DNA from 2 places in the Kribbella sp. NPDC031520 genome. Region 1 is predicted to be linked to the other one. Evidence: predicted binding sites of a transcription regulator. Region 1 holds the regulator's gene; the other holds the start of a gene.
What was found. The regulator HrcA, encoded in region 1, represses chaperone genes, less so after heat shock. The targets are predictions, from matches to a motif close to TTGGCACTCGNNNNNNNCGAGTGCCAA.
Positions count from the first base shown of each region.

Region 2: a site for HrcA is predicted at 3,387-3,413, ahead of groES (co-chaperone GroES). Genes of this name have one in related genera too.

Region 1 is NZ_JBVIKS010000006.1:411,413-416,711, forward strand. Features, by position in the region: gene ACZ5BU_RS30930 (MBL fold metallo-hydrolase) at 1-539, opposite strand, end outside; gene ACZ5BU_RS30935 (ThuA domain-containing protein) at 672-1,313, shown strand; gene ACZ5BU_RS30940 (Gfo/Idh/MocA family protein) at 1,298-2,401, shown strand; gene hrcA (heat-inducible transcriptional repressor HrcA) at 2,451-3,473, shown strand; gene dnaJ (molecular chaperone DnaJ) at 3,499-4,641, shown strand; gene ACZ5BU_RS30955 (16S rRNA (uracil(1498)-N(3))-methyltransferase) at 4,647-5,299, shown strand, end outside.
Region 2 is NZ_JBVIKS010000001.1:1,003,593-1,008,891, reverse strand. Features, by position in the region: gene ACZ5BU_RS04995 (AraC family transcriptional regulator) at 1-599, opposite strand, end outside; gene ACZ5BU_RS04990 (zinc-binding dehydrogenase) at 654-1,610, shown strand; gene ACZ5BU_RS04985 (class I SAM-dependent methyltransferase) at 1,568-2,737, opposite strand; gene ACZ5BU_RS04980 (peptidoglycan-binding domain-containing protein) at 2,747-3,328, opposite strand; gene groES (co-chaperone GroES) at 3,543-3,839, shown strand; gene groL (chaperonin GroEL) at 3,963-5,299, shown strand, end outside.

The sequences.
Region 1 (5,299 bases):
TGACCCGGGACGATCCGGACGTCCTTCGGCATCATGCCGACGACGGCCTGGATCGTGTCCGGCCACTCCAGCGGGAACGAGTCGCTGCCGTACGACGGTGGCGCCGACTCCTCGAGCAGGTCGCCGACGAAGAACACGTTCACGTCGGGTACGGCGACCACGGTGTCGCCGGAGGTGTGCGCGTTGCCGACCCACAGCAGCTCGACCCGGCGGTCGCCGAGGTCGACGACCTTCGCGGCGGCGAACGTCGTACCGGCCAGGTTCTCCTCGGCGGCGGCGTTCTCGTGCAGGTAGACCTCGGCCTCGCTGAAGACGCTGTTGCCGTTGACGTGGTCGAAGTGGGCGTGGGTGTTGACGACCCACTTCACCGGGAGGTCGGTGAGCTCGCGGATGTGTTCGCGGAGCTGCTCGGCCTCCTCGGCGGTCGCGCGGGTATCGATCACCAGTGCGCCGTCGGCGCCGACGACCAGGCCGACGTTGAGGTCCCATTCGTCGTACCGGCGGACCCACGTACGGTCGCCGAGCTCCGTCCAACTCATGGGCCCGACCCTACTTGCCCAGCGCATTGATGAGCCCATGTGGTGAGAGTAACTGTTGGCAAGCCCTCTCCTCCCGACTTAAGGTCGCAAGTGTTCCGATCGGAACTCCGAAACTTTCGAAGGGTGGCCGGTGTGACGACACGACGTGCGGTTGTGGTCCGGGGTGGCTGGGAAGGGCACTCCCCGGTCGAGGCGACGGACTTGTTCATCCCGCATCTGAAGGAGAACGGCTACGAGGTGACGGTCTCCGACACCACCGCGGCCTACCTCGACCTGGACGGCGTCGACCTCGTCGTGCAGTGCGTGACGATGAGCGAGATCGAGGACGACCACTTCAAGGGCCTGGAGGCGGCGATCCGGCGCGGTACCGGGTTCGCCGGCTGGCACGGCGGGATCGCGGACTCGTTCCGGAAGAACGTCGACTACAGCTTCATCACCGGCGGGCAGTTCATCTCGCACCCGCACGGGTACACCGACTACCGGGTGGACATCATTGCCGACCACCCCATCGTCGAGGGCATCAAGCACTTCGACGTACACACCGAGCAGTACTACATCCACTACGACCCGACGAACACCGTGCTCGCGACGACGACGTTCGAGTCGCACCCGGACTACCCGTGGATCGAGGGCGCCGTGATGCCGGCGATCTGGACCCGGACCTGGGGCGAGGGCAAGGTCTTCGTCTGCACGGTCGGCCACAAGCTGGACGACCTGGAGACGCCCGAGGTCCGGACGATCATCGAGCGGGGGCTGCTGTGGGCGAGCAAGTGACCGGCGTCGGCATCGTCGGTACGGGCGTCATCTCCGGCACGTACCTGGACCACCTGGCGAAGCTCTCCGGCGTCGACGTGGTCGCCGTCGCGGACCTGGACGTTTCGCGCGCGCAGGCGATCGCCGACAAGCACCCGGGCATCCGCGCGTTGTCACCGGAGGAGCTGTACGCGGCCGACGACGTCGACATCGTCCTCAACCTCACCATCCCGGCGGCCCACGCCGCGGTGCACCAGGCCGCGCTGGCCGCGGGCAAGCACGTGTACGGCGAGAAGCCGCTGGCCATGGACCGTACCGAGGCGGAGCCGCTGCTGAAGTACGCCGCTGCCAACGACCTGCGGATCGGCTGTGCGCCGGACACGGTCCTCGGCACCGGCACCCAGACGGCTCGTGCGGTGATCGATCGCGGTGACATCGGTACCCCGCACGCGGCGACCGCGTTCATGGTGACCCCCGGCCACGAGCTGTGGCACCCGGCGCCGGAGTTCTACTACCAGCCCGGCGGCGGCCCGGTCCTCGACATGGGCCCGTACTACGTGACCAGCTTGGTCACCCTGCTCGGGCCGGTCGTCCGGGTGACGGCCCGCGCGGGCCGGGCGAAACAGCAGCGGAAGATCCACACCGGGCCACGCGCCGGGACCGTGTTCGACGTGGAGGTGCCGACGCACGTCACTGGCGTACTGGAGCACGAGTCCGGCGCATTGACCACCGTGCTGATGTCGTTCGACGTCTGGGCCGGGCGGCTGCCCCGGATCGAGGTCCACGGGACGGACGGCAGCCTGTCGGTGCCGGACCCGAACGGGTTCGACGGGACCGTCGAGATCGTGACGCCGGAGCGCCGCGAGTGGACCGAGGTGCCGGTCGCCGGTGGATACGCCGGGGCCGGTCGCGGGGTCGGAGTCGCGGACATGGCCCGGGCGATCCGGAACGGTGAACCGCACCGCGCGACCGGGGAGCTGGCGTACCACGTGCTCGACGTACTGGAGTCGTTCGTCGACTCCGCGGTCCAGGATCAGCCGCTTGATGTGGTCAGTACAGTGACGCGTCCGGCGCCCGTTCCGTTGGGAGCCTCGCCCGAGACCGCCTAGACTGGCACTCCGAACCACGGAGTGCCAGGAGCCGGAGAGGGTGGTGGGCGTGCTGGACGACCGCAAGCTGGATGTGCTCCGCGCCATCGTCGAGGACTACGTCGCGACCCACGAACCGATCGGGTCGAAGGCGCTCGTCGACCGGCACAACCTCGGTGTCTCCCCGGCCACCGTGCGGAACGACATGGCCGCGCTGGAGGAGGAGGGGTACATCACCCAGCCGCACACCAGCGCCGGCCGGATCCCGACCGACGCCGGGTACCGGCTGTTCGTCGACAAGCTGAGCACGGTCAAGACGCTGTCGGTGGCGGAGAAGAAGGCGATCACGTCGTTCCTGGCCGGTGCGGTCGACCTGGACGACGTGGTCCGCCGGACGGTGCGGTTGCTTGCCCAGATCACCCGCCAGGTCGCCATCGTGCAGTACCCGTCGCTGAACCGGTCGAGCGTGCGGCACATCGAGGTCGTCACGATGAGCCCGCGCCGGCTCCTGCTCGTACTGATCACCAGCAACGGCCGGGTCGAGCAGCGGATCGTCGAACACCCGCAGGACGTCGACGAGCAACTGATCGCGGACCTGCGGTCGCGGCTGAACACGGCGCTCGCCGGCCAGCGGCTGACCGACGCGGCCGCCTCCCTGGCGAGTGTGCCCGACCTGTTCGCGCCGGCCGACCGGTCGCTGGTCTCGTCGATCGTCACCACGCTGTTCGAGGCGTTCACCGACGAGGTCGGCGAGCAGCGGATCGCGGTCGGCGGCGCCGCCAACCTGACCCGGTACGGCGACGACTTCGAGCGGAACGTGAAGCCCGTGCTGGAGGCGCTCGAGGAGCACGTCATCCTGCTGAAGCTGCTCGGCGAGGCGACCAACCCGCAGACGCTGACCGTTCGGATCGGCCACGAGAACCCGTACGAGGAACTGGCCACCACCTCGGTGGTCGCGACCGGGTACGGGTCGAAGTCGGAGGTGCTCGCCACCCTCGGCATCGTCGGGCCGACCCACATGGACTACCCGAGCACGATGGGCGCAGTACGGGCCGTCGCGCGTTATGTGAGCCAGATACTGGCTGAATCCTGATGAAGACAACCCCCTGGTCTGGAGTATGAGCACCGATTACTACGCCGTCCTAGGTGTCACCCGTGACGCGTCACCGGACGAGATCAAGAAGGCGTACCGCAAACTGGCACGTCAGTACCACCCGGACGTGAACGACTCCGAGGACGCGCACCAGAAGTTCCAGGAGATCGGGCGCGCGTTCCAGGTGCTCAGCGACCCGCAGAAGCGGCAGATGCACGACCTCGGCGGCGATCCGTTCGCGACCGCTGGCGCCGGGCCGGGCGGTGCCGGGTTCGGGCAGGCGTTCACGTTCACCGACATCATGGACGCGTTCTTCGGGCAGACCGGCGGCGCGACCCGCGGGCCGCGGCCGCGGACCCGGCGCGGCCAGGACGCGCTGATCCCGTTGCGGATCGACCTGGCCGAGGCCGCCTTCGGTACGACGCGGGAGCTCAAGGTCGACACCGCCGTACTGTGCCCGACCTGTAGCGGGTCCGGCGCGGCGGCCGGGTCCGAGCCGGTGACCTGCGAGATCTGCCACGGACGCGGCGAGGTGACGCACACGCAGCGGTCGTTCCTCGGCGAGGTGCGGACGATGCGTCCCTGCCCGAACTGCCGCGGCTACGGGACCACCATCCCGAACCCGTGCGTCGAGTGCTCCGGCGACGGACGGGTGCGGTCCCGCCGTACCGTCACCGTCAAGATCCCCGGCGGCGTCGACACCGGGACGCGCGTGCAGCTGTCCGGTCAGGGCGAGGTCGGCCCGGGCGGCGGCCCGGCCGGTGACCTGTACGTCGAGATCGAGGTCGAGCCGCACGACATCTTCACCCGCAACGGCGACGACCTGCACTGCACGGTCACGCTCCCGATGACGGCGGCCGCGCTCGGTACGACGATCGACCTGCCGACGCTCGAAGGCGAGACCACTCCGCTGGAGATCCGCCCGGGTACGCAGTCCGGTACGACGCAGACCCTGTCGGCCCGCGGGGTGCCGCGCCTACGCCACGCCGGCCGCGGCGACCTGATCGTCCAGGTCATCGTCGAGACTCCTACCAAGCTCGACGACAGCCAGGCCGACCTGCTCCGCCAGCTGGCCGTCGCCCGCGACGAGGAACGCCCCCAGGGCCAGGTCCAAGCCACCCACAAGACCGTCTTCGGCCGCCTCCGCGACGCCTTCGGCGCCCACTGACGGCCGTGGGTGTCGCGGTGTTCTTCCTCGCCGAGCTGGGCGGGGAAGAACTGGTGCTCGACGGAGCCGAGGGGCGGCATGCGGCTGTCGTACGGCGGATCGGGCCTGGAGAGCGGGTCCGGTTGACGGACGGGCGCGGCGCCTGGGCCGAGGGGCCTGTGGTCGCTGCGTCCAAGGCCGGCGTGACGGTCGCCGTCGACGAGCGGGGGAGTACGCCGGCGGCGGACCCGCGGGTGGTTGTGGTGCAGGCCGTACCGAAGGGGGAGCGGGCCGAGCTCGCGGTGGAGATGCTGACCGAGGTCGGCGTCGACGTGATCGTCCCGTGGAACGCCGACCGCAGCCAGTTCCGCGCCAACCCGGAACGGGTCGAGAAGCTGCTCGCCAAGTGGCGGTCCTGGTCCTTCGAGGCGAGCAAACAATCCCGCCGCACCTGGTTCACCGAGATCGCCCCACTGGCCTCCACCGCCGACGTCACCAAGCTCCTGGCGACCGCTGCCCTCCCGGTAGTCCTCCACGAGGAAGCCACCGTTCCGCTGGCCGCTCTCGACGTCCCCACCACAGGCGACCTCGTCCTGGTCGTGGGCCCAGAGGGTGGCATCACCCCCACCGAGCTGAAGTCCTTCGCCGCCACCCCGATCCGACTGGGCGACACAGTCCT
Region 2 (5,299 bases), on a different contig from region 1:
GTACGCCATTCGTAGTACGTCATGCCGAGCTCGTTGCGGATCAGCCGGCTGAGGGTGCGGGCACCGGCTCCGGCCTGGCGGCCGAGGTCGGCGAGGGGCGTGTTGTCCGCCGGGTTCTCGTGCAGGTGCTGACCGATCGCGCGCAGGCGGTCGTCCTGCGGTTCGGGGAGTTGCAGCGGTTGCTCGGTCGCTTCGTCGAGCTCGTCGACGAGCACCCGGTGGAGGCGGGCGCGGGCCGTCGTCTCGAGCTCGCGGCTGGTCAGCGCGAGCAGGACCTCGCGGGCGAGACCGGACGCCAGGAAGACCGCCGGGCGATCGGGCAGGCGCCGGGACAGCGCGGATGACAGGAAGACGATCCGCATGTCGGTCTCGCCGTGCGCGCGGTGGTGGTGGGTGGTGCCGGCCGGCGTCCAGGCGACGCGGTTGGCCGGGACGATCGACGTACGCCGGCCGGTGTGGACGGACAGTACGCCGCGGGCGGCGTACACGAGATGTCCCTCGTCGTGGGTGTGGACCGGGCTGATGCCGCCGGAGTCCCACTGGTGGGCGCCCGCGGACGGGAAGAGCTTCGATCGGACAGGTTGGCGGCCAACGGGCATAGCTTGGCATTCTATCGGTGGTCGGCCAGCGCGTCCGGCGGCGAGAGTGGACGCATGACGACGATGCGTGCGGCGGTGTGTGTACGGGCGGGCGGCCCGGAGGTGCTGGAGATTCGGGAGTTGCCGGTGCCGGTGGTTCGGGACGGATGGAGCCTGGTCCGGGTGTACGGCGCCGGGCTGAACCGGTCGGAGCTGCGCACCCGGCAGGGGCATTCGCCGTCGGTGGTGTTTCCACGGGTGCTCGGGATCGAGTGTGTCGGCGTGGTCGAGGTCTCGACGGATCCCGCCGTACCGGAGGGGACGACAGTTGCGGCGGTGATGGGCGAGATGGGCCGCGCGTACGACGGTGGGTACGCGGAGTACGCGTTGTTGCCCAACGCAACGTTGATGCCGCTCGACTCGAAGTTGCCATGGGAGGTGCTGGCCGCGTTGCCCGAGACGTACCTGACCGCCCAGGGTTCGCTGGACGCCCTGGGGATCGAGCGCGGTGGGCGGTTGCTGATCCGCGGCGGTACGTCGTCCGTCGGGATGGCCGCGGCCGCGATCGCAGCCGGACACGGCGTGGAGACCGCGGTGACCACGCGACAGGCACGGAAGGCCGCGGGGCTCACGGCCGACCACGTGCTGGTCGACGGATCCGTGCTCGACGTCTGGCCAGACGGACCGGACTACGTACTCGATCTGGTCGGCGCGCGGACGGCGGTGGATTCGCTACAGGTCGTACGGCGCGGTGGAACGGTCTGCGTGGCGGGATCGCTCAGCGGCTGGCTGATCGAGGCGTTCGAGCCGATCGCGATGATCCCGACCGGGACCCGGCTGACCGCCTTCCACAGCGAGACGATGCGGGGACGGTCCGACGTACTGCAGCGGATCGTCGACGAGGTCGAGGCCGGCGTCTACCGGCCGAACGTCGATCGCGTGTTCAGGCTGGACGCGATCGCGGCGGCGCACAGCTACATGGAGGACGATCAGGCGACCGGCAAGGTGGTCGTCACCCTGCGGCAGGAGTAGGCGACCGCGTCCCGGCCGATCCGCGTGACGATCAAGGTCGCGTTCGCTGAGCCCTTCGGCGCGAGCTTCTTGCGTAGCTGCGCCGGGTCGAGGTCGACCCCACGCTTCTTGATCTCCAACGTCCCGATGCCTCGCGTACGCACCCAGGAACGCAACGCCTTCTCCTTGTAGGGCAGTTCTTCCAGCACCTCGTACGAAGACGCCAGTGGAGTCGGGACGTACGTCGCTGACGTCACATAAGCAATGCGTGGATCCAGCAGCCACCCGTCGACCGCCGCGGCGACCGCGGTGACGAGACCGGCCCTGACGACAGCGCCGTCCGGCTCGTAGATGTACTGCCCTACCGGCCCGCTGTCGGCTTCCGGTGCGTCCGTGACGCTGACTCCGCCCGGTAGCAGCGTGGCGCGACGAGAGACACCTGTGAAGAGCTGCCCCGACCAGAGGGCTGCCTCCTTCACCTCGCCGGCGTCGCTGATCCACTCTGCTTCCACGCCATCGGGGATCGCGTCGTGCGGGATGCCCGGCGCGACCTTCACACAGGCGGTCCGCTCGAGCAGACCCGTCACGAACGACCACGGTGGCGAGTAGGCGTTGTGGTCGAACACGCGTCGCCCGTCGGCACGACGAGCCGGGTCCGCGAACACGACGTCGTACGGCGTGAGGTCTGTCGACTCGGCCTCACCTACCAGTACGGCGCCTGGCAGCTCCAGCGCGGACAGGTTGGCGCGGGCGGTGGCTGCTGTCTCTGGATCGCGTTCTACGCCAGTGACCCGTAGTCCGGCGCGTGCTGCGGTGATGAGATCGCCGCCGATACCGCAGCCCAGGTCGACGACACTGGCGCCAGGCAGGGTCGTCGCGAGTCGGTTGGCACGATGGGTGGCGACGGTGGTGCGGGTGGCCTGCTCCAGACCGTCCGGTGTGAAGTACATGCGCTCCGCATCCGGTCCGAACTTGGCTACAGCCCGGTGGCGTAGTGCGGCCTGGGTGACCGCAGCCGTGACGAGCGTTGCGTCGTACTGGCGCCTGAGCTTCTCCACGAGCTGTAGCTCGTTGCCCGGGCGGAACTCGGTGCAGGCCGCGGCCAGCACCTCGGCGCCCGGCCCGTCCAGCAACGCGGTGACAGTCACGCGGCAACTTTAGAGGGGGCTGGAACAGCCCCCGCTCCAGCTGCGGGTTGCCATCGAGTACAGGCGCCAGTTCATCGCGGAGCGGGTCTTGGGACCGTAGATGCCGTCCACCACGAGGTGATGCTTGCTCTGGACCGCCTTGATCGCTGCCCGGGTCTTGCTGCCGTAGATGCCGTCGACGGCGAGTTTGGTGCCGTAGCAGAAGTTCAGGTTGCGCTGGAGGACCAGGATCGCGGTCTCGGGGTCGCCTGTGCGGTTGGATCCGCGGAACGGGTCGTCGCCATACATGAGGTTGCACGTAGTGCTGGAGCTGCCGAGAAGCGACGGCACCGGGATGCCCCAGCTGCGGTTGACCGGTACGAGCCTCGCCGACCTGCACTGCGGTAGCGCGGCTGCTGCCTTCAGCTCGGCCGCGGTCGCGTCGTGAGAGACGGGCTGATCCTTCTGAGGCGTGCTCGGTGCTGCCGCAGGCGCGCCGGACGCAGCGGGGGACTCGTGCTTCGAAGCGTTGGCTGCGACGGCTCCCACAGCGACCGCACCGACCGCCGCGAGCACGGCGATGGTCTTACCGGACAGCTTGGGTAGCCGCATAGCAACATTCTGTACTGGTGCCGTCACCCGGGCCAGTACGTCCGCTGCTGAGATTCCTTTGGCACTCGAGTTGACCGAGTGCTAATCGCGGCCTAGATTCGGTGTTGGCACTCTCGGTGTGAGGGTGCCAGCGGTCCGGCCTCTGACCCCCGCGACGGCAGGGGAGCGCGACCACATGCCACAGACAAGCGAAATCGACCGTGGAGGTCAGCAAGTGTCGGTCACGATCAAGCCGCTCGAGGACCGTGTCCTCGTCGCGCCGCTCGAAGCCGAGCAGACCACGAAGTCCGGTCTGGTGATCCCGGACACCGCCAAGGAGAAGCCGCAGGAGGGCGAGATCCTCGCCGTCGGCCCGGGCCGGATCGACGACAACGGCAACCGCGTCCCGCTGGACGTTTCCGTCGGCGACAAGGTCATCTACTCCAAGTACGGCGGTACCGAGGTCAAGTACGACGGCCAGGACTACCTGATCCTGGGCGCCCGCGACATCCTCGCAGTCGTCAGCAAGTGACGTCCGCCCGCTGTTCCTGACTGACACCGCCCCGGGGCCTCTGGCACCGGGGCGGAGTGGGTCCGGGGCGGAGTGGGTCCGAGCCTGCAACGAGAGATATTCAGAAAAGGACTGGTTTTCTTCATGCCGAAGATCCTCGAGTTCGACGAGAACGCACGGCGCGCGCTGGAGCGCGGCGTCGACAAGCTCGCGAACACGGTGAAGGTGACGCTGGGGCCCAAGGGCCGCTACGTCGTCCTGGACAAGAAGTGGGGCGCCCCGACCATCACCAACGACGGTGTCACCGTCGCCCGTGAGGTCGAGCTGGACGACCCGTTCGAGAACCTTGGTGCGCAACTGGCCAAGGAGGTCGCCACCAAGACCAACGACATTGCCGGTGACGGCACCACCACCGCGACGGTGCTGGCGCAGGCACTGGTGCACGAGGGCCTGCGGGCGGTCGCCGCCGGGGTCAACCCGATGGGCCTGAAGAAGGGCATCGAAGCGGCCATCGAGGCCGTGTCGGCCAAGCTGATCGAGACCGCCCGGCCGGTCGACGACAAGGGCGACATGGCCCACGTCGCCACCATCTCCGCCCGGGACGCCGAGATCGGCACCCTGATCGCGGACGCCTTCGACAAGGTCGGCAAGGACGGTGTGATCACCGTCGAGGAGTCGAACACCTTCGGTACCGAACTCGAGTTCACCGAGGGGATGCAGTTCGACAAGGGCTACATCTCGCCGTACTTCATCACCGACGCCGAGGCCGGCGAAGCGGTGCTGGAGGACCCGTACATCCTGATCCACCAGGGCAAGGTCTCCGCGATCGCGGACCTGCTGCCGCTGCTGGAGAAGGTCGTGCAGTCCGGCAAGGCGCTGCTGATCATCGCCGAGGACGTCGAGGCCGAGGCGCTGTCCACCCTGGTGGTGAACAAGATCCGCGGCAACTTCACCTCGGTCGCCGTCAAGGCGCCGGGCTTCGGTGACCGCCGCAAGGCGATGCTGGAGGACCTGGCCGCGCTCACCGGCGCTCAGGTCGTCGCCCCCGAGGTCGGGCTGAAGCTCGACCAGGTCGGCCTCGAGGTGCTCGGTTCGGCCCGCCGGATCGTCGTCTCCAAGGACAACACGACCGTCGTCGAGGGTTCCGGCAAGGCCGAGGACATCGAGGGCCGGGTCAACCAGATCAAGTCCGAGATCGAGCGCACCGACTCCGACTGGGACCGCGAGAAGCTGCAGGAGCGGCTGGCCAAGCTGGCCGGTGGCGTCTGCGTGATCAAGGTCGGCGCGGCCACCGAGGTCGAGCTGAAGGAGAAGAAGCACCGCATCGAGGACGCCGTGTCGGCGACCCGTGCGGCGATCGAGGAGGGCATCGTCGCCGGTGGCGGCTCCGCCCTGGTGCACGCGGCAGCCGTGCTGGACAAGGGCCTGGACCTGGAGGGTGACGAGCTCGCCGGTGTCCGGATCGTCCGCAAGGCGATCGT